Linked DNA regions of Candidatus Chlorohelix allophototropha. The protein of the gene in region 2 binds, or shares a complex with, the protein of the main gene of each other region. Links are inferred from orthologs where the notes say so. Each region holds a gene or a part of one and is shown on either strand. Other genes may lie near its edges. The genes, in order: metK and groL.

Evidence for each region.
Region 1: the proteins of groL (region 2) and metK are in contact, whole or in part, in a cryo-EM structure (PDB 8P4O), measured with the Escherichia coli proteins. The link is inferred for Candidatus Chlorohelix allophototropha from one-to-one orthologs.

What each region holds. Positions count from the first base shown.
Region 1 is NZ_CP128399.1:1,733,381-1,745,127, reverse strand. What follows is about bases 5,779-8,562. They hold metK (methionine adenosyltransferase), read right to left. Parts: upstream 7,886-8,562; coding sequence 6,671-7,885; downstream 5,779-6,670. Other genes in these bases: ahcY (adenosylhomocysteinase), read right to left, coding at 7,922-8,562; OZ401_RS07505 (class I SAM-dependent methyltransferase), read left to right, coding at 5,817-6,590. Outside these bases: OZ401_RS07530 (alkaline phosphatase family protein), read right to left, coding at 1-958; OZ401_RS07525 (FtsW/RodA/SpoVE family cell cycle protein), read right to left, coding at 1,004-2,167; OZ401_RS07520 (ArnT family glycosyltransferase), read left to right, coding at 2,483-4,339; OZ401_RS07515 (metallophosphoesterase family protein), read left to right, coding at 4,347-5,210; OZ401_RS07510 (hypothetical protein), read right to left, coding at 5,207-5,578; more of ahcY, read right to left, coding at 8,563-9,184; OZ401_RS07490 (carbohydrate kinase family protein), read right to left, coding at 9,260-10,231; mtnA (S-methyl-5-thioribose-1-phosphate isomerase), read right to left, coding at 10,561-11,613. UniProt on the Escherichia coli protein: Catalyzes the formation of S-adenosylmethionine (AdoMet) from methionine and ATP.
Region 2 is NZ_CP128399.1:2,471,650-2,483,491, forward strand. What follows is about bases 573-3,451. They hold groL (chaperonin GroEL), read right to left. Parts: upstream 2,889-3,451; coding sequence 1,257-2,888; downstream 573-1,256. Other genes in these bases: OZ401_RS10870 (SDR family NAD(P)-dependent oxidoreductase), read left to right, coding at 573-1,191; groES (co-chaperone GroES), read right to left, coding at 2,933-3,229. Also shown: more of OZ401_RS10870, read left to right, coding at 415-572; OZ401_RS10885 (decaprenyl-phosphate phosphoribosyltransferase), read left to right, coding at 3,628-4,503; OZ401_RS10890 (cytoplasmic protein), read right to left, coding at 4,505-4,744; OZ401_RS10895 (metal ABC transporter ATP-binding protein), read right to left, coding at 4,769-5,614; OZ401_RS10900 (GNAT family N-acetyltransferase), read right to left, coding at 5,692-6,144; OZ401_RS10905 (GNAT family N-acetyltransferase), read right to left, coding at 6,154-7,404; aminomethyl-transferring glycine dehydrogenase subunit GcvPB, read left to right, coding at 7,574-9,043; OZ401_RS10915 (hypothetical protein), read left to right, coding at 9,204-10,067; OZ401_RS10920 (class I SAM-dependent methyltransferase), read left to right, coding at 10,067-10,759; OZ401_RS10925 (glycosyltransferase family 4 protein), read left to right, coding at 10,872-11,842.

The DNA.
Region 1 (11,747 bases), 740 kb from region 2 along the record:
TCTCAATACCGAGTAGAGCCGCAATTGTTGAGGTTACATCTTCCTGCTTGCCCCAAATCCAATCGCCGGGTTGTACTGCCTGACCGACCATCAGTAGCGGTATCGCCCAACGATCTCCGGCTTTAATAAGCGTATCCCAATCGCCTGTAATAAGCACAGTAGTACGGCTAAGGTCAATCTGGTCATCGCTGGTTAGGCGGATAAGAGCGGTATTTAAACTTTCGCGTGCTTGTGAAAATTCTGGAGAATTTGAGCTAAAAGCATTGGCAGCGTAACCCATCGCGCTCAATTGCACCAGCGTAAAGTTCGCCGATTTCTTTTTGAGAAAATTCAAAACTGCGTCAGCTACATCATTTGAGGGCTGTTCAACCGGAAAAGCAGCTTGATAGCCCCATTCAGGCTTGAGAGCACTTTGCCACTGCGCTGAACCGAAAAAGGCAGTGGTATTGTTGCTACGCAAGGAGGCGGCAAAAAGATTATCCACCTGCTCAAGCTGATATGCTGGCGAAGGTGAAGTTGTAGTGGGAGAGGGATAATCCAGATTGTAGCCACCCGTGATTTCAGGGGATGCTCCCGTAAGTAACGTTACCAAACCCGGCGTTACAGCCGGAACAGAACCGGAGAAAAGGCGCGCCCCGGCGCTGATAGTTGCGCCATTCTCGCCTTCTTTCAGTCGTTTTAGCGCGGGTAAGCCTCTGAAATCATCATCCCCCAAACCGTTGACCACAATCAGCACAACTCGCCCACTCTGAGGCTTAGTTGTTCCCGCCGAACGCGCATCAGGACCGACATCCGTTCCGGTAAGAGAATGTGGGGCAGTTACCTGTATATCCAGAGGCAGATAACTTTCAAGCGATGAGCGCAATAGGATAGGCGAATAATATGCGCCTAGCAGCAATATGCCAACCACCGCAAGGTAAATAATTAAAGCTCGCGTTTTGAGGAACCGACGTCGCATATGTCATTTACCTCAACTACTTAAACTTATATAAGCCGGGGAGTTTTAATCTGCGATTGCGCCACTACGATAATACCAAGTTGTGTCGCGTTGGTGACGCATAGAAACGCTTTCGACTATTCCAAGTGAGATAAACATCGTCCACATCGCGCTATTGCCATTACTAATCAAGGGCAATGGAATACCGGTCACCGGAAATAGTCCCAAATTCATTCCCACATTAATAAATACCTGGAAAAAGAGCATAGTAAACACACCAGCACAAATCATACGCCCGTAACTATCATTACTTTTCTGAGCAATATGCAAAATCCTTGTCAGAATGAGAGCCAGCAATACCAGCAAGGCGATTGAACCCACAAAACCAAATTCCTCCGCTATTACTGAAAAGATAAAGTCAGTGTGACGAATACTCAGATAATTCATAGTATTCTGAACACCACTGGCATAACCTTGCCCCAATAAACCGCCGCCTACTACCGCTTTATTAGATACTTCGAGGTTTCGGCGCTGGCTTGGGTCGGAATAATTCGGGTCCCAGAAACTATGAAAACGTTCATACTGATAGTCGGAGAAGATTTGAACTTTCCCGCCGGTAAGGTCGGGTGCAAACCAAATAAGTAAAACAATCGGCACAGCTATAAAAATTAAACCAAATAGATGCACCAGATTAGTGCCACCCGCCCACGCCATCCCAAACCAAATAGCGATCAAAACCATAGTAGTACCAAGATCTGGCTGGATAAATACCAGAATCACGGCGGGCGCAGCCACCAAAAGAGAGGTTGCAAATACCGGAAAGCGTTGGATACGATGTTCGTTGGTGGCATAAAAACGTGCCAGCACAATCACCATTAGCAACTTAGCAGGTTCTGAAGGCTGTATATCGGTAAAGCCTAAATCAATCCAGCGAGTAGAACCGGAGGTAGTTTGCCCAATTACACGCACCAAAAATAGCAAACCAACGCAAAGTATATAAACTATAAAAGTCACATATTCAAAAAAGTGATAATCCATCCTTGCCATCAAAAACAGCAGAATCATACCGAGACCAACCCCTACGGTTAATTGCTTGATGTGCATATTGAGAGGAGAAAGGGCAGGGTCGGTGTGAGTGGCGCTATACACCATCAATACACCGAAAAGGGCTGTGATAAGTACACCGATGAGCAGAGGAATATCAAAAAAACGCCAAATAGATTTTTCCATGCAATTCCTGATTTACATAATACAAAATACTTCTCAAAACTTAGTATAGCAGATTGAAAATAGATTGCAATATAATTAGGGATATATCATCTTAAACCTGTGGTGAGCAACACTCCGAGAAAGTGAATAATGCCATAGAGAAAAACAGCTTTATATACGTTAATAGAGATGTGAGTAATAATACTTGCAAACATCTTCAAAAGTCCTCTCACTAGAATCTTCTCAATCCTCCTCAAAGAACGCTGTAGAGCAGACAGCGTTCTTTCATTTCATAATACTTTGCGTTTTGGTAACTTGCCAAATATAATAGTCAGCATGCAACAGCACTTTATAAACCCTGCCAGCGTCTTGGAGGGACGTAAATTATCAAGCAAATCTGGGCGAATGTATGCTCTGAAAAAAGCTATTCCTCTATTTTGGGCTGCCCGCGATACGCTAGGAGTGCTGCTGCTGATACCCCTTTACCTGTGGATGCGCTTGCCAAATCTGATGGCGCTTCCCGTCTTCTACGATGAAACCATCTACCTGTCCTATGCCCGTGAGTATATGCTCGACCCACAGCGAAATTTGCTGATTTCCGCCGAACGAGATGGAAAACCGCCTCTGTTTGTGTGGGCTTTAAGCTGGGCATGGAACTGGTTTGATGAACCCTTGACCGGAGCTAGGATGCTCTCGGTAATAGGCGGGGGTGTAACCTGTATCTTTATATATCTAATAGGAAAAAGGGTCTTATCGTCGGTAGCGGGATTTCTGGCTACCCTATTTTACATCTTGTGCCCTCTCATGGTGTTGCATAACCGACTAGCCGTACATAGCAGTTGGGAATCGGCAGCAGGGATGGCAGCGCTATACTTTGCCTGCGCCATTGCAATGCAACCACGCGCCCTTTATGCGCTTGGATTAGGAGCAGCGTTAGGGCTGGGAATGTTTGTAAAACAAACGGCATTGTTTGCTATTGGTCTCACCCCACTGGTAGCCTTTATTTTGCATCGCCGACCGGATATATGGGAGCGATTAAAAAACCCTCAGCCAAGCTTCTTGAGAAAGTTTTCGCTATGGTGGTATCAAATGCGGGTGCGGCATCTTCCCCAATTAGCGCGCAATTCTGCTATACAGTCATCCCAACTTATTAATGAAAGGAAAAGCACACTCTTCTTAAAGGTTTCGCGCCTATACAAAATACGCCTTTTTAAAACGCGATCGCAAAATTTACGCGGTTTCCTGTATATGGCTGTGGTTGGATTTCTAGGTATTGCTATAGCGGGAGCAGCTTATTTACCGCTCCAAACCGGCAAAGATGCCGCCTACTTGAGCAGCACCGATACCAGTTATGCCCTTACATTTAAAGAGATTTTAGCTTTCCCTTTGGATTTATGGCATTCAAACTTTAGCCAAACTTGGGAGTGGTGGCTAACCTACTACAATGTACCGCTATTAGTGCTGGCGCTAGCTGCCTTTGGTTACGCGATTTTACGCCCACGCTTCGGACATGCCGAACTGGTATTGGTTTGCTGGGCAATTCTACCGATTATTGCGCAAATGATTCTGGCGAGGCAACATTGGTTTTCGCGGTACATTACCCCATTTGGTCCCCCTATGCTATTATTGGCAGCCTTCGCAATTTATCGATTAGGACGATATTTGATTCGGGTGAGCCGTGAGAGAATGGGATGGTCTGGGGCAGTTGGAGTAGCCTTTGGGATATGTTTGGTTCTAATAACTATCGCGCCTTGGGTCAAACTGGACGACCAAATTATTAATCACCCGGCTGAAGCGCAATTAGCCACACGCGATCGCTGGCAATATATCGAAGGCTGGCCCAGTGGTTATGGACTAGAAGAATCGCTAAATACCCTGCGCGACCTAGCTGCCACCGACCCCATTTTGATCTACATAGATCAGGATAACGTAACTCCTGAAATTTATTACATGACCAAATTAAGCCAACTTAAAGGCTGGGTTTTCTTCGGGCGTACTGCCGAGGTTAATTGGATGACCCGCAATTTCAGAGGCGAACGCGATACTTACTACATTACCACCGTACAACCCGATGAGGTATTGCGCCCATACCTTAAGCCTATAAAATCATTTCCCAAGCCGAGCGGAGAATCGAGTATAACTATTTATCACTTCGTAGAGCCTGAAAATAAGCCAGAAATTCCATATCAGTAACAGTTTTATGAAAATTGCTGCTATTTCCGATATTCACGCTAACTTGCATGCGTTGGATGCAGTGCTTGAAGATATTTCCAAGCAGAACTGTGATGTGTTGGTAGTGGCGGGAGATTTCATCGATTGCGGTCCTTTTCCAGTGGAAACAATCCGCAAGTTGCGCGCCCTCATGCCTGTGATGATTAGAGGCAATCACGAGGGCTACATATTGGACAATATTTTCAGTGATAAATTCGAACATCCTCCCTTTCGCGCGCTCTATGCACCGGGTAAATGGGCGGCAACATGTCTTACCACTGAAGAAAAAGATTGGTTAGCCAGCCTACCCACCCGTGCAGAATTAAATTACGGAGCAGATGTTAATGTGCTGGTAGTGCATGGCTCACCGCGCCGAGATAACGAACCGATATATCCGAATATGCCGGATGGATTGCTTGAAGAAATGTTTGAAGGCGAAGTGCGACCTCGCCGATTGGTAATAGCAGGTCATACGCATCGTCCTGCTCTTATACGCTGGAGAGGAATGACCCTAGTTAATTGCGGCTCGGTGGGATACCCAATTGATGGAGATACTCGCGCATGCTATGCCATAGCGGAGTGGAATGGGGAGGATTGGCTGGTACAACATAGAAGAGTGGAATATAACCGGAATGCTGCCCTGAAAGCAATCAAAAAAAATGCCAGCCTACAAGAGGCTGGTCCAATCATGCGGTTCATCCAATATCTAGTAGAGACTGGTACAACCGCCGGGATGAGCGAATTTGTAAATCGATACATCAAATCAGGTGATCACCCCACACCACCTGACGATATGGAACATCTCGAAATGGCAGTCATTGACTACCTGAGGCAATATTACAACAATTCCTAGAACTCGATACGGCGTCTTGCATCCTCTAAAGAGGCAGGCGCACCCTTACTAGCATACAAGCGTAATACCATCACCACAAACACGGTGAGCGCAATTAGTATAATTACCCCTGCCACAGTAAATATCCAGAGTGTGGCGCTCTCAATTAACAAGATTAGAGTTGCCAACATTGTGAGAATTCCGGCATCGGCGGCAATTAGCCAAGTCAACCCAACACGAAACAAACGCGGGTTAATCATTCCAAAGCTGAAGGAAAGCGCCGCAAAAATAATGCCTAGACCACCTACCCACGCGCCAATCACAGTAAGGCTGCTTATTGAACTTACAGCGGTAGGATCAGTCACTATAGCAGTGTCAAGTACGATCATAAAATTATATCTCCTCGTATCAGGCTTACTCAACCGGGTACTATCTAAAAGATTGTAGCATGTGGAACTACACTCAGAATATAGCCTAGACTACAATCGTAAACATCATTGCTTGTAAATATCTGGTTAAAAAATAATAACAAATATCCATTGACAAACTTACTACCCGATTGTAGCATGTTAATATTCTTTTAGGAGTAACTTGAGATTTTCACCATTTAGTGCTTTAGGATAATGGATGTTTACAAAAATTGAGCAAACCCGCTGGCAGGGAAGCCAGTTCTCCTCCCCGGAACAACCCACTGTTGAGGTTTCGGATAGTTGGCTCAATAGTGAAGGTCAGCAACGCGCCCGTTACAGATTTGCTCGCGAATTAATGCGAGGTAATGATGTCCTTGAAATAGGGTGCGGAAGTGGTCACGGAAGTGTTACTCTTCTTAAAAGCGGAGCACGCAGCGTGACCAGCGTGGATACTTCTCCTGACGCAATCGAAAGCGCCCGCCGACATTACGCCGCTTCCAATCTACATTACCAGTTAGCCGATCTCCAGAAATTGCCTTACTCCAAAGCCAGTTTTGATGTTATAGTAGCTTTCGATATTATTGAACAAGTAACTGACCCAGAGAAGCTTCTCAAAGAATTTCATCGCGTTTTACGTAGTGGTGGCACTTTGATAATCTCCAGCCACAACCGACAATATTTTTCAGAGGGATACGACCATAGCCTGTACTTGCGACGAGGGTTTACTCCCGCTGAGTTGATCGAAATTCTATCGCATCGTTTCAAACCACCTTACCGAATTTACGGGCAGTTTGAAATAGGACAACTGACTACAAGCGGCGTTTCTTCTTATATCCCGACCATAACTGAAGGTTTAAATACTGGAGATATGAAGAAGTGTTCAAAGAAATCATTCCGGCAAGGGCATGCCTATCTTAGTGAGGATGATTTCGTCTTTAGCGAGCAGCATTTGGAAGAAGCGCCAATCTTGCTGGCTTTGTGCCATAAGTAAAACCAACTAAGATATAAAATATTCAGGGGTCTTGCCATAAAAAGCAAGACCCCTTTTGAATTAACGAAAAAGTTCCCGATTTAGATCGCTACTGCCGCAGCGAGACCCGCTTCTTGCCGCAGAATCTCAGCCTTGTCGGTACGTTCCCAAGGAAGGTCAATATCGGTGCGTCCGAAGTGACCGTAAGCCGCAGTCTGGCGGTAGATAGGTCGGCGAAGGTCTAGCATTTTGATGATTCCGGCAGGGCGGAGGTCAAAATACTTGTTAACGAGATTAAGAATAACCTCATCCGCAACCTTGCCAGTTCCATAGGTTTCAACCATCAACGAGATGGGACGCGCCACGCCAATTGCATAAGAAACCTGCAACTCTACGCGATCGGCTAACCCGGCAGCAATGATGTTCTTAGCAACGTAGCGAACTGCGTATGCAGCAGAGCGGTCTACTTTGGTTGGGTCTTTGCCACTGAACGCGCCGCCGCCGTGACGGGCAATACCGCCGTAGGTATCCACGATGATTTTGCGTCCGGTCAAACCAGCATCGCCCATAGGCCCGCCGATTACAAACCGCCCGGTGGGGTTAATGTAGAAGCGGGTATTGGCATCCAGCAGTTCGAGCGGTACAACCTGTTTAATAACCTGCTCGATAACGTCTGTTTCAATCTGTTCGCTCGAAACATCGGGCGAGTGCTGGGTGCTAACAACTATGGCATCGATACGTTTGGGCTTGCCATAGCTATATTCAACTGTTACTTGGCTCTTGCCGTCTGGGCGCAGATAGCCTAACTGACCACTCTTGCGAGTAGCGGCAAGTCGGCGGGTGATACGATGGGCTAATGCAATGGAGAGAGGCATTAATTCATGAGTTTCATTGCAAGCATAACCAATCATCATACCCTGATCGCCTGCACCGATAGCATCAATTTGCTCTTCGGTCATTTCGCCGCGCTTGGCTTCGAGAGCCTTATCTACGCCCATAGCAATATCACTGCTCTGTTCTTTGATAGACACAATGATACCGCAGCTATTGCCATCAAAGCCCATTTCGCTGCTGTTATAACCAATATCGAGAACCGCATTACGTGCGATTTGATCAATATTGACGTAAGCAGAAGTGGTGATTTCACCTGCCACCAGAATTAAGCCAGTGGTAGTGCTGGTTTCACAGGCTACGCGGGCAAGGGGATCCTGTTCGAAAATAGCGTCCAAAACCGCATCGCTAATTTGATCACACATCTTGTCAGGATGCCCCTCAGTTACGCTCTCACTGGTAAGAAAGAACTGGGGTGAACTCATAAAAGTATTCATTGTACTGCTGTCTCCTCTCTCAAATTAAGTGCCACTCTGCCAACTGGAAAGATAAGCCTGTTGCGCGTCAGTAAGAACATCTATATCCACACCCATAGCTTTTAATTTAAGGGCGGCAATATTTTCATCAATTTCGCGTGGAACTACATATACTTTGTTCTCCAACGTGCCAAGTTTTTTGAACACCCATTCAGCGGCAAGCGCTTGGTTAGCAAAGCTCATGTCCATTACGCTGGCGGGATGTCCTTCTGCCGCTGCAAGATTTAGCAACCGTCCGTCTGCCAGCAAGTACACCTTTCGTCCGTCAAAGAATTTGAACTCTTCTACAAATTCGCGTACTACGCGGCGGGTTTCGGATAGCTCATCCAGAAATCCAATATTGATTTCATCATTAAAGTGACCGCTATTGCCAATAAGGCAGCCATCTTTAATCTTCCGCAATTGGCGGTCAACTACGTTCAGGTTTCCGGTAACGGTGATGATAATATCGGCAATAGGGGCAGCCTGTTCCATTGTCATAACCCGGAAGCCGTCCATTACCGCTTCAAGCGCACGGATAGGGTCAATCTCGGTTACAATAACCTGCGCTCCCATCCCTCTAGCGCGTGAAGCCAAACCACGACCACACCAACCGTAGCCAGCCACTACAAAATTCTTGCCTGCCAACAAAACATTGGTAGCACGCAGCAACCCGTCAAGGGTGCTTTGTCCGGTACCATAGCGATTGTCGAACATATGCTTGGTGTCCGCTTCATTAACCGCCACGATAGGGAAGCGCAATGCGCCGTCCTTCTCCATTGCCTTCAAGCGAATAACGCCGGTGGTTGTTTCTTCAGTGCCGCCGATAATATCGGCAATTTGGGAAGGGCGATCCTGATGCAAGCGAGAAACAAGGTCGCAACCGTCATCCATAGTTTGGGTGGGATGGCTATCCAGCACTGCATCCAGATGGCGGTAATAAGTTTCGTTATCTTCGCCCTTGATAGCATAAACCGGAATACCGTATTCCACCAACGCAGCCGCAACATCATCTTGGGTGCTGAGCGGATTGGAAGCACAGGCTACCACCGAAGCGCCGCCCGCTTTCAAAGTAATTAACAGGTTGGCGGTTTCAGTCGTAATATGAAGACAGCAACCGAGTCTTTGTCCTGCCAGCGGTTGTTCTTTTTCAAAGCGGTCTCTAACCTGCTTCAAAACGGGCATTTCAAGAGCAGCCCAAGCTATACGGTCGCGCCCTTTTCCGGCAAGGGTCATATCTTTAACATCGTAATTGTTGACTTGCGTCATTCCTTTAATTATCTCCTTGTAATTATCCGGCGTTAAAACACGCCTGTTTCCAGAAAACCCGGTTAAATCATTGATTTATTTTGCGAGAACTTCCGCTTCCCATAGTGGCATTGCAGGAGTACCAAAATGCTCGTGATAACGAGATTCAAACTCAGTCATAGTATATTTCTGACCTTGTGTGCCACTGGATTCAACACAGAATGTTGCCGCCAATGCTGCCACGCGACCTAGTTGGTCAAGGTCATATCCTCGTCTGAGACCTTTTAAGAGACCACCCCTAAATGCATCACCTGCACCGGTTGGGTCACGTACTACTTTGGCAGGAACAGTTGGTATTTGAGCAATACCAGAACGGCTATAGATAGTAGAACCATTCTCACCTTTAGTAACAACCACATATTCGGAGGTTTCAAGCATTTTTTCAGGGGTTAGACCGGTCTTCTCACGCAGAATTTCTAGCTCATAGTCGTTACCGATAACCAATTTCGCGCCGTTAACCCCATCCAGCAACGCGCCACCATCGAAAGCGATTACCTGCCAGCCAATATCATAGACGTAAGGAACTTTCAACTGCTGGCACTCACGCACATGCTCTATCATTGCGCGGGGGTCATCAGGTGAGACTATGCAGATTTCGATATCTTCCGGTTTAGCATCTTCAATCCGTACTTCGCTGGCGTGTTCCATCGCGCCCGGATAAAACCCGGTTATTTGACTTCCAGATTTGTCGGTTGTAATAAAGCACGAGGCAGTTACCTTATCATGTACAACTTTGACGAGGCTGGTATCCACCCCTACTTCTTCAAGCGCAGCGCGATAAGCCTGAAAATCGTGTCCCACCGTGCCGAGAATGCTAGAACGCTCACCCAGTAAAGCCAACGTATACGAAATATTGGGTGCGCAACCGCCATGCATCTTTTTCAACGATGAAACCAGGAAAGAGACATTAAGAATATGAATTTTCTCAGGTAAAATATGATCTTTGAAATAACCCGGAAAATCCATAATGTGGTCATAGGCGATAGAGCCTGTTACGATTATTGACATTACTCCTCCTGCTGCGTAACTTCAAGTATTGGTAAATACCCTCACATTACTCTCCAAAACCATCTTCAGTAGTAGAGAGTATTCCGGGAGTTAGAATTATTTTCCCCGCTAGTCAAACGCTAATATCCCCATTAGTATTTATAGCGCCGGACACCTGAGTATTTTTAGAAGCGTAATAATCCGTAGCAACTCAGGTGTAGAATCATGATACCTAGAATTTCAATGTATATTTTGTCAGTCTTAAGTTCAATTTCAAGTGTTTAAACTACAAAAGTCTAGACTCAATACTACTAATCAACTTGCTTGAGCAAAATCTTGAAAACCAGCGCTTATTTTTCAAACAACGCCGGGATACTTTGCTCATAAGGTGGGCGCGCAATACCCTTTTCAGTGATAATCCCGTGAATATATCTCGCCGGAGTCACATCGAAACCAAAGTGGGCAGCATGAACTCCTTCTGGTGCAATTCGCTTACCGCCGATGAAAACAACTTCGTCCGCGCTGCGTTCCTCGATTGGGATTTCTTCACCGGATTTAATCTTTAAATCAATAGTGGTTAGCGGAGCGGCTATATAGAAGGGAATGTTATTTTCCTTTGCCAGTACCGCCACCATATAGGTGCCGATTTTGTTGGCAGTATCGCCGTTTGCCGCTATGCGGTCAGCTCCGGTCACAATGAATTGAACCTTACCCCGTTGCATCAAATGTCCCGACATATTGTCGGTTATCAGAGTGTGCGGAATACCGAGTTGCTGCATTTCCCAAGCAGTAAGACGCGCCCCTTGCAGATAAGGGCGAGTTTCATCCACCCAAACGTGAATCTTCTTACCGGCTTCATGCGCAGCGGTAATCACACCCACGGCTGTACCATAACCAGCGGTAGCCAAACCACCCGCATTACAATGGGTTAGGATATTATCGCCGTCTTTGATAAGTTCTCCGCCGAACGCGCCTATCGCCTTGCAAAAAGCCAAGTCATCCGCTTGTATTTGCTTTGCCAGTCTTAGGAGTTCCCACGGGATGCTGACCACTTGGATATAAGCATCGTGCAGACGGTGCGCGAGTGACAAGGATTGGTCAATCGCCCATTTGAGGTTAACAGCGGTGGGACGGGTTTCATTAAGCCATGCGCCCGCTTCGTCCAGCTTTTCGATAAATTCGTCACGAGGGAGGTTACGGTATTCCAGCGCCGCCAGCGCCATAGCGTAAGCGGCAGTTACTCCGATAGCAGGTGCGCCACGCACAATCATGGTGCGAATCGCTTCGCCGGCTTCATGGAAGTTACGGCACTCAACATTCTCAAAATGATGGGGCAATTTGATTTGGTCAATTAACAATAGGGTGAGGTCGGAATCTCGCCATTCTATCGTTTTAACTTTCAGTGTAGGCGTTGAAGTCGCATTCTCGCTCAATTGAACACCCCTTTGGCAAGGCAAAAAAAATCCTCGGTTTCGCATTTGCTCGCATCAATCCGAGAATAGACGTAACTTGCCAAAGTTAACGCCTCTCATCTTTC
Region 2 (11,842 bases):
TAAATTTGTAAGGAGGGTAGGTCAAATTAAACCCCGACGTGGTTATCAGATTAGTACATACGTGCTAATAGTTTACATGTAACCGATTGTTAAAGTGCTTTTGTCCCGTGGGAATTAATTATTTCTGGGGTGCAGGTCCCATTGTTCTAGGGTAATACTTTGCAAATAAAAAGAACCCGATTTGGAACCCGAAAGGTGGACCGAATTTTTGGAGAGACCGAGAGGACCGAAAATGACCGATTTAAAGCAGTATCATAGGATATTACACAAGTTATAACATAGTTGACCTTAAAGAGTCAACTGCGAATTACTGCCATTTTCCAGATATTTCCGGCTTAAACTGCCCTCTGCTCAAATCTTGGTATAATACTCCTTACATTTCCAGCCTAATACAATTTAGAGAGGAGTAACGAGATGAGCGATAGTGGTTTTGATTTGTCCGGTAAAGTAGCAGTAGTAACAGGCGCATCACGTGGTATCGGAGAAGCAATTGCGGTGAGATTGGCAAAAGCCGGAGCAGACTTAGTAATTGCCTCACGTAAAACAGAAGGGTTAGATGAAACTGCCGCCACTATCGAGGCATTAGGCCGAAAGGCGCTGATTGTTCCCACTAACACCAGCAATAAAGATCAGGTATATGCGCTAATAAACAAGTCTATAGAAACCTTTGGCGGTATAGATATTTTAGTAAACAACGCCGCCACTAACCCACATTATGGTCCCTTGCTCGAAAGCGAAGACAGCCATTGGGAAAAAACTATTCAGGTCAATTTGCAGGGCTATTTCTGGGCAATTAAAGCCTCCGTGCCTTCAATGCAAAAGCGTGGCGGTGGCAAAATAATTAATGTAGCTTCTATCGCCGGTCTGCATTCGCTCGCATGGCAAGGTCTGTATGGCATTACTAAAGCCGGAGTTATTCATATGACTATGACACTTGGCAATGAATTGGGTGCTTCAAATATACAGGTAAATGCAATTGCGCCCGGCTTTATCAAGACTAAGATGAGTAGTGTACTTTGGCAAAATGAAGGACTAGCCAACAAAATGATTGCTCAAACCCCTGCCGGACGTATCGGCGACACCGAAGACATAGCAGGAGTAGCCTTATTTCTGGCATCTTCCGCTTCTAATTATATTACCGGGCAAACGCTTGTTGCGGATGGCGGTATTACAAATGTCTATACCTCTTAAATAGCACCGCAATAAAAAAACCCTCTCCTGAGAAATTCAGGAGAGGGAGAGCGGTTAAAGCTCTTTTAGTAATCCATACCACCGCCCGGCATCGCGGGAGCAGCCGATTTTTCTTCCGGCAGATCAGTGATAAGAGCTTCAGTGGTGAGTATCATACCGGCAATTGAAGCGGCATTCTCAAGAGCGCTGCGAGTTACCTTTACAGCCTCGATAATACCTTTTTCAATCAAGTCCACATATTCACCGCTAATCACATCGTAGCCGAGGTGAGGGTTCTTCTGCTCGGCAGAAAGGCGCTGTACGGTCTGAAGAACTACCGAACCATCCTGACCAGCGTTTACGGCGATCTGGCGCAGTGGCTCAGTTAGAGCGCGGCGTAGAATGTTCACACCGGTCAATACATCGCCAGTTGCTACCACGTCCTCAAGGGCGCTGATAGAGTTGATCAGAGCTACACCACCACCGGGCACAAAACCTTCTTCAACCGCAGCACGGGTTGCGCTCAAGGCATCCTCAACGCGGTGCTTCTTCTCTTTCAGTTCGGTTTCGGTGCTGGCACCTACACGGATTACAGCAACGCCACCCGCCAATTTAGCCAACCGCTCCTGCAACTTCTCACGATCGAAGTCGCTGGTGGTGGTTTCAATCTGCGCCTTAATTTGATCTACGCGAGCTTTGATATCTTTCTCGTCGCCATGACCTTCAATGATAGTGGTATCATCTTTGGTTGACACTACACGACGGGCTTTGCCTAAATCCTGGAGGCTAGCGGAGTCAAGTTTGCGACCCAATTCTTCGCTGATAACCTGTCCACCGGTCAGTATAGCAATATCGCGCAACATTTCTTTGCGGCGATCGCCGAAACCGGGAGCTTTAACCGCCAGTACGTTCAAAGTACCGCGCAGTTTGTTCACCACTAAAGTCGCCAGCGCCTCACCGTCAACATCCTCAGCAATAATCAAGAAATTCTTGGTCATGCTCAAAGCCTTTTCAAGGATGGGCAGCACTTCGGAAATAGCGGAAATCTTCTTATCGGTGATTAGAATTAACGGGTCATCCAGTACGGCTTCCATTCGCTCTGAGTTAGAAACGAAGTAAGCGCTGATATAACCACGGTCAATTTGCATACCTTCGGTATATTCTTTTTCGTATTCACGACCGCGACTCTCTTCAACGGTGATAACCCCGTCCTTGCCGACCTTCTCCATAACATCAGCAATCAAGTCGCCAATTTCGGCATCGGCAGCAGAAATAGTTGCAACCTGAGCTACTTGCTCGCGGGTGCTTACTTCGCGGCTATAGCTTTTAAGTTTTTCTACAATTGCATTGGTACCAAGGTCGATACCTTTTTTAAGCTGCATCGGGTTTGCACCGGCAGCCACGTTGCGCAGACCTTCATGCACAATGGCTTGAGCCAACACGGTTGCAGTGGTAGTTCCGTCACCGGCAACATCATTGGTTTTGGTAGCGGCTTCCTTAAGAAGTTGCGCGCCCATATTTTCAAAAGGATCTTTGAGTTCGATTTCTTTAGCAACAGTTACACCATCATGGGTGACGGTAGGGGCACCGAACTTTTTGTCCAAGGCTACGTTACGACCCTTAGGACCAAGGGTAGTCTTTACCGCATTCGCCAGAATGTCCACACCGCGTTTAAGCGATTGGCGCGCCTCATCTGCATTTTGCAGCTGTTTCGCCATTATTATTTCTCCTTATTTATTTACTGATACAATTGAATAAAGGCTTATGCTACGATTATTGCGAGGATATCTTTCTCACCGAGAATCAGATATTCCTTACCTTCATGCTTGAACTCGGTACCGGCATACTTGGCATATAGCACCTTATCGCCAGTCTTAACGTCCAAAGCTACCCGCTCACCCTTATCGTTCAAACGACCAGCACCAACTGCAACTATTGTGCCTTCTTGGGGTTTTTCTTTGGCGGTATCAGGTAGAACGATACCACTCTTGGTCACTTCTTCTTTAGGAGTTGGTTCGATCACAACACGGTCGCCCAACGGTTTGAGAGTGACTGCCATTTGAGTCTTGCCTCCTTCAAAATTTGTCTTTACTCCACTCGGCAAGTTACCGAGCTTCATCATATTAGACATTGGTATTAATATGCCTTATTAGCACTCACATGTTGCGAGTGCTAACTCTAGTGCTATGTTATTCCACTTGACCTTACCACGCAAGAATGCTTAGCAGTATTTATAAGCATTTATATAATTATTTTGAGTTTATTCTCTATTCAAATCTTAGTTTTTCTTCATTTTTTAACGATTTTAGCAATTGAGGCATTAGAGTGCTAACTCTAATACAACTCTTACAGAAGTTTGACGCACTGCCACTAATTGGGTATCATCCTCGATAGTTTAGCAACCAACCTCCAAGAAGGTTTGAGCCAGTTTCTTTTGAAGGAAGGAATTTTCGAGATTTGTCTACCATAAAATACCTGATTCTAGCTATGAGACCCAAACAATGGCCCAAGAACGCGATTGTTTTTGCTGGTGTTGTGTTCGATAACCATTTGTTTCAATACAGTTTTCTATTAAAAGCCTTTGTTGCCTTTATTCTTTTCTGCTCCATAAGCAGCGCAGTTTATTTGCTAAACGATCTGGTGGATATTGAGAAAGATCGGCAGCATCCCAAGAAACGTTATCGCCCGTTGCCTTCTGGCAAATTAAAACCACGAGTAGCATTTCTAGCAATGATATTGCTGGTAGCTATTACCATTCCCATCAGTCTTCTGCTTTCGTGGAAATTCGGGGCAATTATCAGCACGTACTTCATTATCCAGATTGCCTATAGCTTCTACCTGAAAAATATAGTGATTATAGATGTATTTACCATTTCCTCTGGCTTTGTGCTACGAGCAGTAGGGGGCGCATTTGTAATTGAGGTAAATGTGTCGGTGTGGTTGTTGGTTTGTACTATGCTGCTATCGCTCTTTTTGGGGCTGTCAAAACGGCGACATGAACTGGTATTACTGGCAGATGGAGCAACCGACCATCGCCGTATTCTGAAAGAGTACACTTCGGAGTTAGTACAGGAAATGATTTCGGTGGTAACAAGCTCAGTGGTAATCGCCTACTCGCTCTATACGATAACCGCACCTAACCTGCCCAAAAATAATTTGATGCCCCTCACCATTCCCTTTGTACTTTACGCCATTTTCCGCTACCTTTATCTAGTGTACCGAAGAGATGAAGGGGGCAGCCCTGAAGAAACGCTATTGAAGGATTATCCGCTACTTATTGATATTTTCCTGTGGGGTATTACTTCAATCGTAATTCTGTATGTTTTCAAATAACTCAAAACCACTTCTTCCGAAGCTCACCTAAAACCTTATCGGTGAATTGGAAGCCCGCTTTCGAGCCAAGCACCGCGTCTATCCCGCAATAAGGGCAGATCGCGGTAACGCCTCCATCAAACCAGACCTGAATTTCAGAGGGGTCAAAAACTTTGCAGCAATGGTAACAGGCTGCCCGGTCGCTTTCTTCTAATTGTTTGCGGTTATTAAACGAAAATTCAATAGCTTGTTCAGATTTCATTGTTGTAGATTTCTAGCTAGATTTTTAGTCGAGGATAAAGGTCGAAGATTCGCCTTGCAAAGAAACAGCCCGCCCACCATAGGTACGAGCCAAGATTTCGGGTGTAAAAACCTGCCGCGAGGTGCCAAGCGCAATCAACCCACGATTGATACAGGCAATATTGTCACATTCGCGGGCAGCCGCATTTAAATCGTGGGTTGCCATCAGAATGAGTTTTCCATGCTTACGTTGGTGCTTGATTATATTAATAATCACTTCCTGACTGGTGGTATCGACTCCGGTTAGCGGTTCATCCAGCAAAATAATCTCGCCCTGCTGTGCCAGCGCCCGCGCCACAAATACGCGCTGTTGCTGTCCACCGGATAGTTGGCTGATTTGGCGATGCTTCAGTGGCAACATATCCACCGACTCCAACGCTTCCTCAACCACTACGTGGTCATCTTTTCTCGGACCACGCACCCAGCCGATACGACGATAACGCCCCATCATAACTACATCTTCCACAGTAACCGGATAATCCCAGCGTACTTCCTCTTTCTGAGGTACGTAAGCCAGTTTCAAACGCGCCTGTTTTGCCGGAAGACCATTAACCAGTACCCGTCCGCGATAGGGAGTTAAACCCAGTATGCTTTTAATCAGGGTGCTTTTGCCAGCCCCGTTAGGTCCGATTATGCCTACCAATTGTCCGCTGCCGAGCTTGAAACTAACCTCCGAAAGAACGGTGTTTTGCCCATAGGATACCGACAAATCCTTAAGCTCAAGCAAGGGATTATGTCCCTCTTCGTGGCATTCGGGTCCGCACTCCTCACCGAGCGAAATGCTGCGCAGATCGGGAAAATTTGATAAGTTTTTAGGCAATTTATCTGACATTTTCAGCTACGCTAACAAAAGCAATACACTCAAAAACGATTTTGATATATTGTATCAAAAAGGCGCTGGAATGCCAATTAAATATTTGAATTTTGCTTGTATATATCGGGTCGGGTAATTTCCATCATTCGATCAGGCACTTTTAACGGCGTAAAACCATAGCGTTGGTAAAGGCTATGAGCATCACGGGTTGCCAACGAAAAACGGCGCAAACCTTGCAAATCCGGGTGAGAAACCACACATTCCAGCAACCATTTGCTAAGACCCTTACCGCGATGCTCTTCCAATACATATACATCGCCGAGATAAGCATAGGTAGCACGGTCGGTGATTACTCGGGCTAATCCAACCTGAAGTTTATTATGGAACAGTCCGAAACATAGCGAGTTGAGCAACGATTTTTCCACTATTTCCAGCGGTATTCCCTCCGCCCAGTAGGAACGACTCAGATAAGCTTGTATTGCTACGGCATCCTGTTTTGCCGGGTCGGTACTGATAATATATTCACCGTTATGATATTCTTGAAACATAAGCTAACCTCAAAGTATAAAGCGCATATTTGAACGCAGACGTGGGAAAAGAGTGCGCAATAATTCCCAGTTATCCCCTTGAGCATATAGGTCAGGATAAATCCCTGCAAGCTGGTTCAAATCGCGATAGCCAAAGAACAGTTTTGGTAGAAGATCGGGCGGGATACTGATTTTTAACTCACCTGCGCTTGGAAGGGTATTTATCTGTATGATCTTGCCGGATTCAAATTTTAGGCAAATGCCGAATCTATAAAAACCAAGCTCAAGGTCGCGGGTTAATTCGGCAAAAGATGAAGCGGAAATTCGTTTCTCAAATTCACCTTTTAGCTCGGTAAAGCCTCGTAGTGGGTCAATCACTTTGATATACCAACCATAGTTGTTCTGAAGTAGCGGGCTAAGTTCTAGCATCCAACGCCCCTGTGTGGTTTCAGGGTCTTGGTCTAACTTCAAAGCATCCAAACCGGGCATTTCAAGAGCGCGCGCAATCAGTGCTGCGGCAGCTTCTTCGGTTCCGTAAAAGTTCCACATCCTCAATTTGGGGAGCTTACCGCTAAGCGAGGCTATACCAAGTACCTGACCATTCTTTAACGCAACCCAATCTTCAATTCCATTGCTTATTAGGTTATAGGTACGGGCGCGCCATCGCCAAGTCTCCTCACTTAACTCGTTATAAATATCAATCCCCCGGTTGCGTGCTTGCTGCAAACGAAAGATAGCCGGAGCATCAGCCTCAACCAGCGAGCGTACCTCAATTCCGTCTTGTACCGGAATTTTACCCAAATGCGTTTCGACTTTTAGATTTCCAATACAATGCATATCCACAGCATATTCATAACCAAAAAGTCGGTAAAAATAGCCAATCCCACCGATTATACCAAAGGCATACCCTCGCGCCTGCATCCAGCTTTCGATTACTGAAAACATAGCACGTATAAGCCCACGGTTTCGGTAATCTGGATGGGTACTTACAAATTCGGGCATCCCTACCTTTAAAACCGTGTCGCCAAAGTGTCTTTGTGTTTCCATCAAACATAGAGCAGAAACAATAGTATTCTGCAAATCGTTGACAACCAGAAAATCACTTATCGAAAAATTGGGATAGGGTAAAGCCAGCAAATATTTGATTTCTTCATACGAATCTTTGCCTAACACGTTACGTTGCAAATCAAGCAAGTTTTCGAGGTCTGCCGGATTCGCCCGACGCAAAACCAAATCTCCGGGCAAACTAAGCGATAATTCGCTCTCCTGTAAAGTATCCATTAAAAAATTAGTCCTTTTATAGCTTTCAAATTTAATCAATTCTGAGAATTATACTATAATCAGCTAATAAAGCAAGATTGCCGAGTATTACGGCATAATTGATTTATGTTATAATTATTGCAATCTGCGAAAATCCCGATAATTGCTTTTGAAGGAGATTTTACCTACTATGACCGCTGCCCTTGAGCCTCTAATCTACGAAATCAGCACACCCGGACGCAAAGCCTATTCGCTGCCCGAACTGGATGTACCCACCACCACTTTACCAGATAATTCATTTCTGCGTGATCCAGATAAAATCGGTTTGCCCGAAGTAGCCGAACTAGATATGGTGCGTCATTTTACCCATCTATCCCGCTTTAATTATTCCATAGATGGGGGCTTCTATCCTTTGGGTAGCTGTACCATGAAGTACAACCCCAAATTAAACGAGGATATAGCGCGTTTGCCCGGATTTTTTGATGTTCACCCCCTACAGAGCGAAGATACGGTACAGGGCGCACTTCAGGTACAATACGATTTGCAGAAAGCGCTGGCTGAGGTTTCTGGGTTTGATGCGGTTTCCCTGCAACCTGCCGCAGGGGCGCAAGGCGAGTTGGTTGGAGTGCTTTGTATCCGCGCTTACCATCTGGCACGTGGCGATAAAGCCCGTACCAAGATTCTGGTTCCAGATGCAGCACACGGTACTAACCCCGCAACCGCTGCCATATGCGGGTATCAGGTTATAACTATTAAATCGGATAGTCGGGGAAATGTAGATTTAGCGCATTTACGGCAAATGGTCGGTCCTGATACAGCCGGGTTAATGCTCACCAATCCAAACACACTAGGGCTATTTGACGAAAATTTGCTGGAAGTCTGCGAAATAGTGCACCAAGCAGGCGGTTTGATGTATGGAGATGGCGCAAACTTCAATGCAATAATGGGCATTGCCAGACCGGGTGACATCGGTTTTGATGTTATGCACATTAACCTTCACAAAACCTTTAGCACTCCCCATGGTGGTGGTGGTCCCGGTAGCGGACCTGTTTGTGTGAAAACCCATCTTGCCGCTTACTTGCCCGGTCCGGTCGTGGAAAAAGAACTTGGCGAAAATGGTGATGCTCGCTATTATTTCAAGCATCTGCCTGAATCTATCGGTAAAGTTCGCTCTTTCTGGGGTAACTTCGGGATGCACGTGCGCGCCCTTACCTATATACGGGTACATGGAGCAATTGGACTGCGCCAAGTCAGCGAAAACGCAGTGCTGAATGCCAACTACTTGATGCACAAACTAAAAGGAGCGTATGATTTACCGTATGATCGCACCTGCATGCATGAATTTGTGTTGAGTGGGCGACGACAGAAGGCAAAAGGCGTTAAAACGCTGGATATAGCAAAGCGCCTGTTGGACTATGGCTATCATGCACCTACCATCTACTTCCCGCTAATTGTGGAAGAATCTATAATGATTGAGCCAACCGAAACCGAGAGCAAAACCACCCTCGATCAGTTTGCCGTCGATATGCTTAAAATCGCGCAGGAAGTGGATGACAGCCCGGATTTGGTTAAGAATGCCCCCTATAATACGCCGGTGCTGCGCTTGGATGAAACTACCGCCGCCCGCAAACCGGTAGTGCGCTTCCGCTGCTTCGGCTAGAATAAGTCCGCGTGGTGGAGGGCGCGCCTTCACCACCACCCTTTGTAGTCTTGCCTACTTCAAGCCATCTATACGGGGCTTATAATTGCACTCAAGTCGAGTGTAACGATTATCGGCTGGTTTTGGTTATGCTCTTTAATTGTGCAAAGAGAGGTAATTCATGCGGTTGGGGCTGGTTCAAAAAGGAAACTATAAAACCCTCGAATTCGCCGATTTATCCGGCTATATGTTGGAAGTGAACGGCTACGTTTACAATTTTACCAATATAATCAATACCACCCGTCGCCGTGTAAAAGAATTATGGCAATTTGACTGCCCTGCCGACCTGATTCAAAACCGCTTGCATTTTGGCGAAGAACAGTTTATGAACCGCTATATGCGTGGCGAACATTACGGCGCTTTCAACCGTAGCGTCGGGGCTTATGTTGGTCTGGGACTCTTGCCGGAAGAGGAAACCTATAACCTAGTAATCCATGAAATAGCCCACGAAATGCACTACCGGGATGGCAATTACAACCGCGCGGATGAAATATTGCGCGAGCTTATAGCGATAATGGCAGAATCTGAGTACGGAATTCGCCAATTCCCCTACGAACCACACTACACCAGCCAGCAATTATTAATACAATTGATGGAACTACCCGGATTTGGGAAGCTGTCTTTTCTGGAGCGGTGGAAAATCGTAGGCGGAGTGGTAGATATAACCGGAATTTCATATCTTATAAATCGCTATTTGGATGAACGCGATGGTGGGCAGTTGCGCGCATGGATAGCACGCTGTTGCCCCTCAGAAGAACATGCCCGCACTATCCTGAATGCGCTTGCCTCAACCACCGCGTATTATGCCCTCTTTAACCGCCAATTAGTTATGAAGCGGGTTCAGCTAATACAGGGTTGGAATGTGCTAAATGGGCAGGAAGTCGCCGCTATTAGCCGCGCCCTGATGACTCTCAAAAATCTCGATCGCAATAATCCCGGAGAATCTTTAAGTAACTTAATAAACCAAGCCTTTAATAACTTCTGATGTCGCAAGAAATATTGCAGGAACAAATTGAATATTACCGCAAACGTGCCGAGGAATATGACGAGTGGTTCTATCGAAAAGGGCGCTACGACCGTGGCGCTGAGTTAAATCAACTCTGGTTTGACGAAGCAAAACAGGTAAGACAAGAATTGCTGCAAAACCCGCCCGTTGAAACCGCCCTTGAGTTGGCTTGCGGAACAGGAATCTGGACGCAAGAGCTTGTAAAGGTAGCACGCAACATCACCGCGTTGGATGCTTCGCCCGAAGTGATAGAAATAAACAGAACGAAATTAAACAGCCCGGCAATTACCTATGAACAGGTTGATCTTTTCGAGTGGGAACCACAACGACAATACGAACTGGTATTTTTCTCGTTCTGGCTATCCCATGTCCCACCGGAATTGCTTTCCGCTTTCCTGAACAAAATTTACCGCGCTACCAAACCGGGTGGGCATTGCTTTCTGATAGATTCTCGCTTAGAGCCAACCTCAACTGCAAAGGACGCGCCTCTCCGTGAGGATGAAACCATTTACCGCACTCGTAAATTGAATGATGGCAGTTCTTTCAAAGTAGTCAAGATTTTTTACGAGCAAGCTGAACTCAGCGAGAGCTTAAGCGCCGTCGGATTTGTGCCTGACATCAAAGTAACTCCCCATTACTTTATTTATGGTAGTGCAACCAAACCCTCTTAGCGAGTATTCTTCGCTTGTTGCTAACCTTTCTTGTCAAACCCTGCCACTTGATATAAACTTAACCTTCAAAACTAAAAGAATTATAGCTGATTGGTGACAACGCTTGAGGATTTTGATTATCACCACAAACGGCATTACCAGAGAATTCGTAAGCTGGCCCGAACGGGTCTATGCGCGCGCGTTGGTAAAAGCCGGATATGAAGTTAGCGCCTATGTCTATCTAGGAAATCAGAGTTGGAATAAAGAGAAACGTGAAGTAATAGACGGAGTTGAAGTTAAACGCCTTCGACATCGCCAGTGGCTTTCATTTGATCTGATCAAGTGCCTGCTACGTGACCAGCGTCCAGATGTAGTGCATCTTTATCATCACAGTAATCAGTTCAACTATCTAGCTACCCTCATTTGCCGCATGCGCCGTATTCCGGTAGTGCTAAGTCCTTTGGGTATGCTCCACGACCCTTATTTAGTGGACGACCGCGATAGACCGCTGGAAACTCCTCCGAAATACGATGAGATAATTACAACCCTACCCCAGCTATTCAAGTCGTTGCTGCATCGTTTTAAGCCAAAGCGCGCCATTAAAAATTACCTGTGGCATGCGCCTATCCTTCAAGCGAAAAAAGTAGTGGCGCTATCCGAGCATGAGCGAGAGGTACTGATAAAACTGGGTGTCAAACGCGAGCGCACCGAAGTTATTCCAATTGCGCAAGATCAGGATTGGCTGGAAGGAATTGAGCCTGCTCCCAAATCGCATGATGAACTGCGAATATTCTATTTGGGACAGCTAAAATACCGCAAAGGCTTCGACTTGCTGGCAAAAGCCATTCCAGCAATTATTCAGCAATACCCACAGGCACGTTTCATCTTTGCCGGGCATAGTCCCATCCATCGAGACGACCTTCTGAGTATTGTGGATGAAACGGGTATGCGTGGTTACATCCAATTGCCCACTCACTTAAGCGAAGAAGAAAAAGCTGCCCTGTTCCTTAGCAGCGATTTATATGTACTGCCTACCCGTTATGAGGGATTCGGGATTCCCTTGCTTGAGTCTATGAGCGCAGGTTGTCCGGTAATCAGCACCCG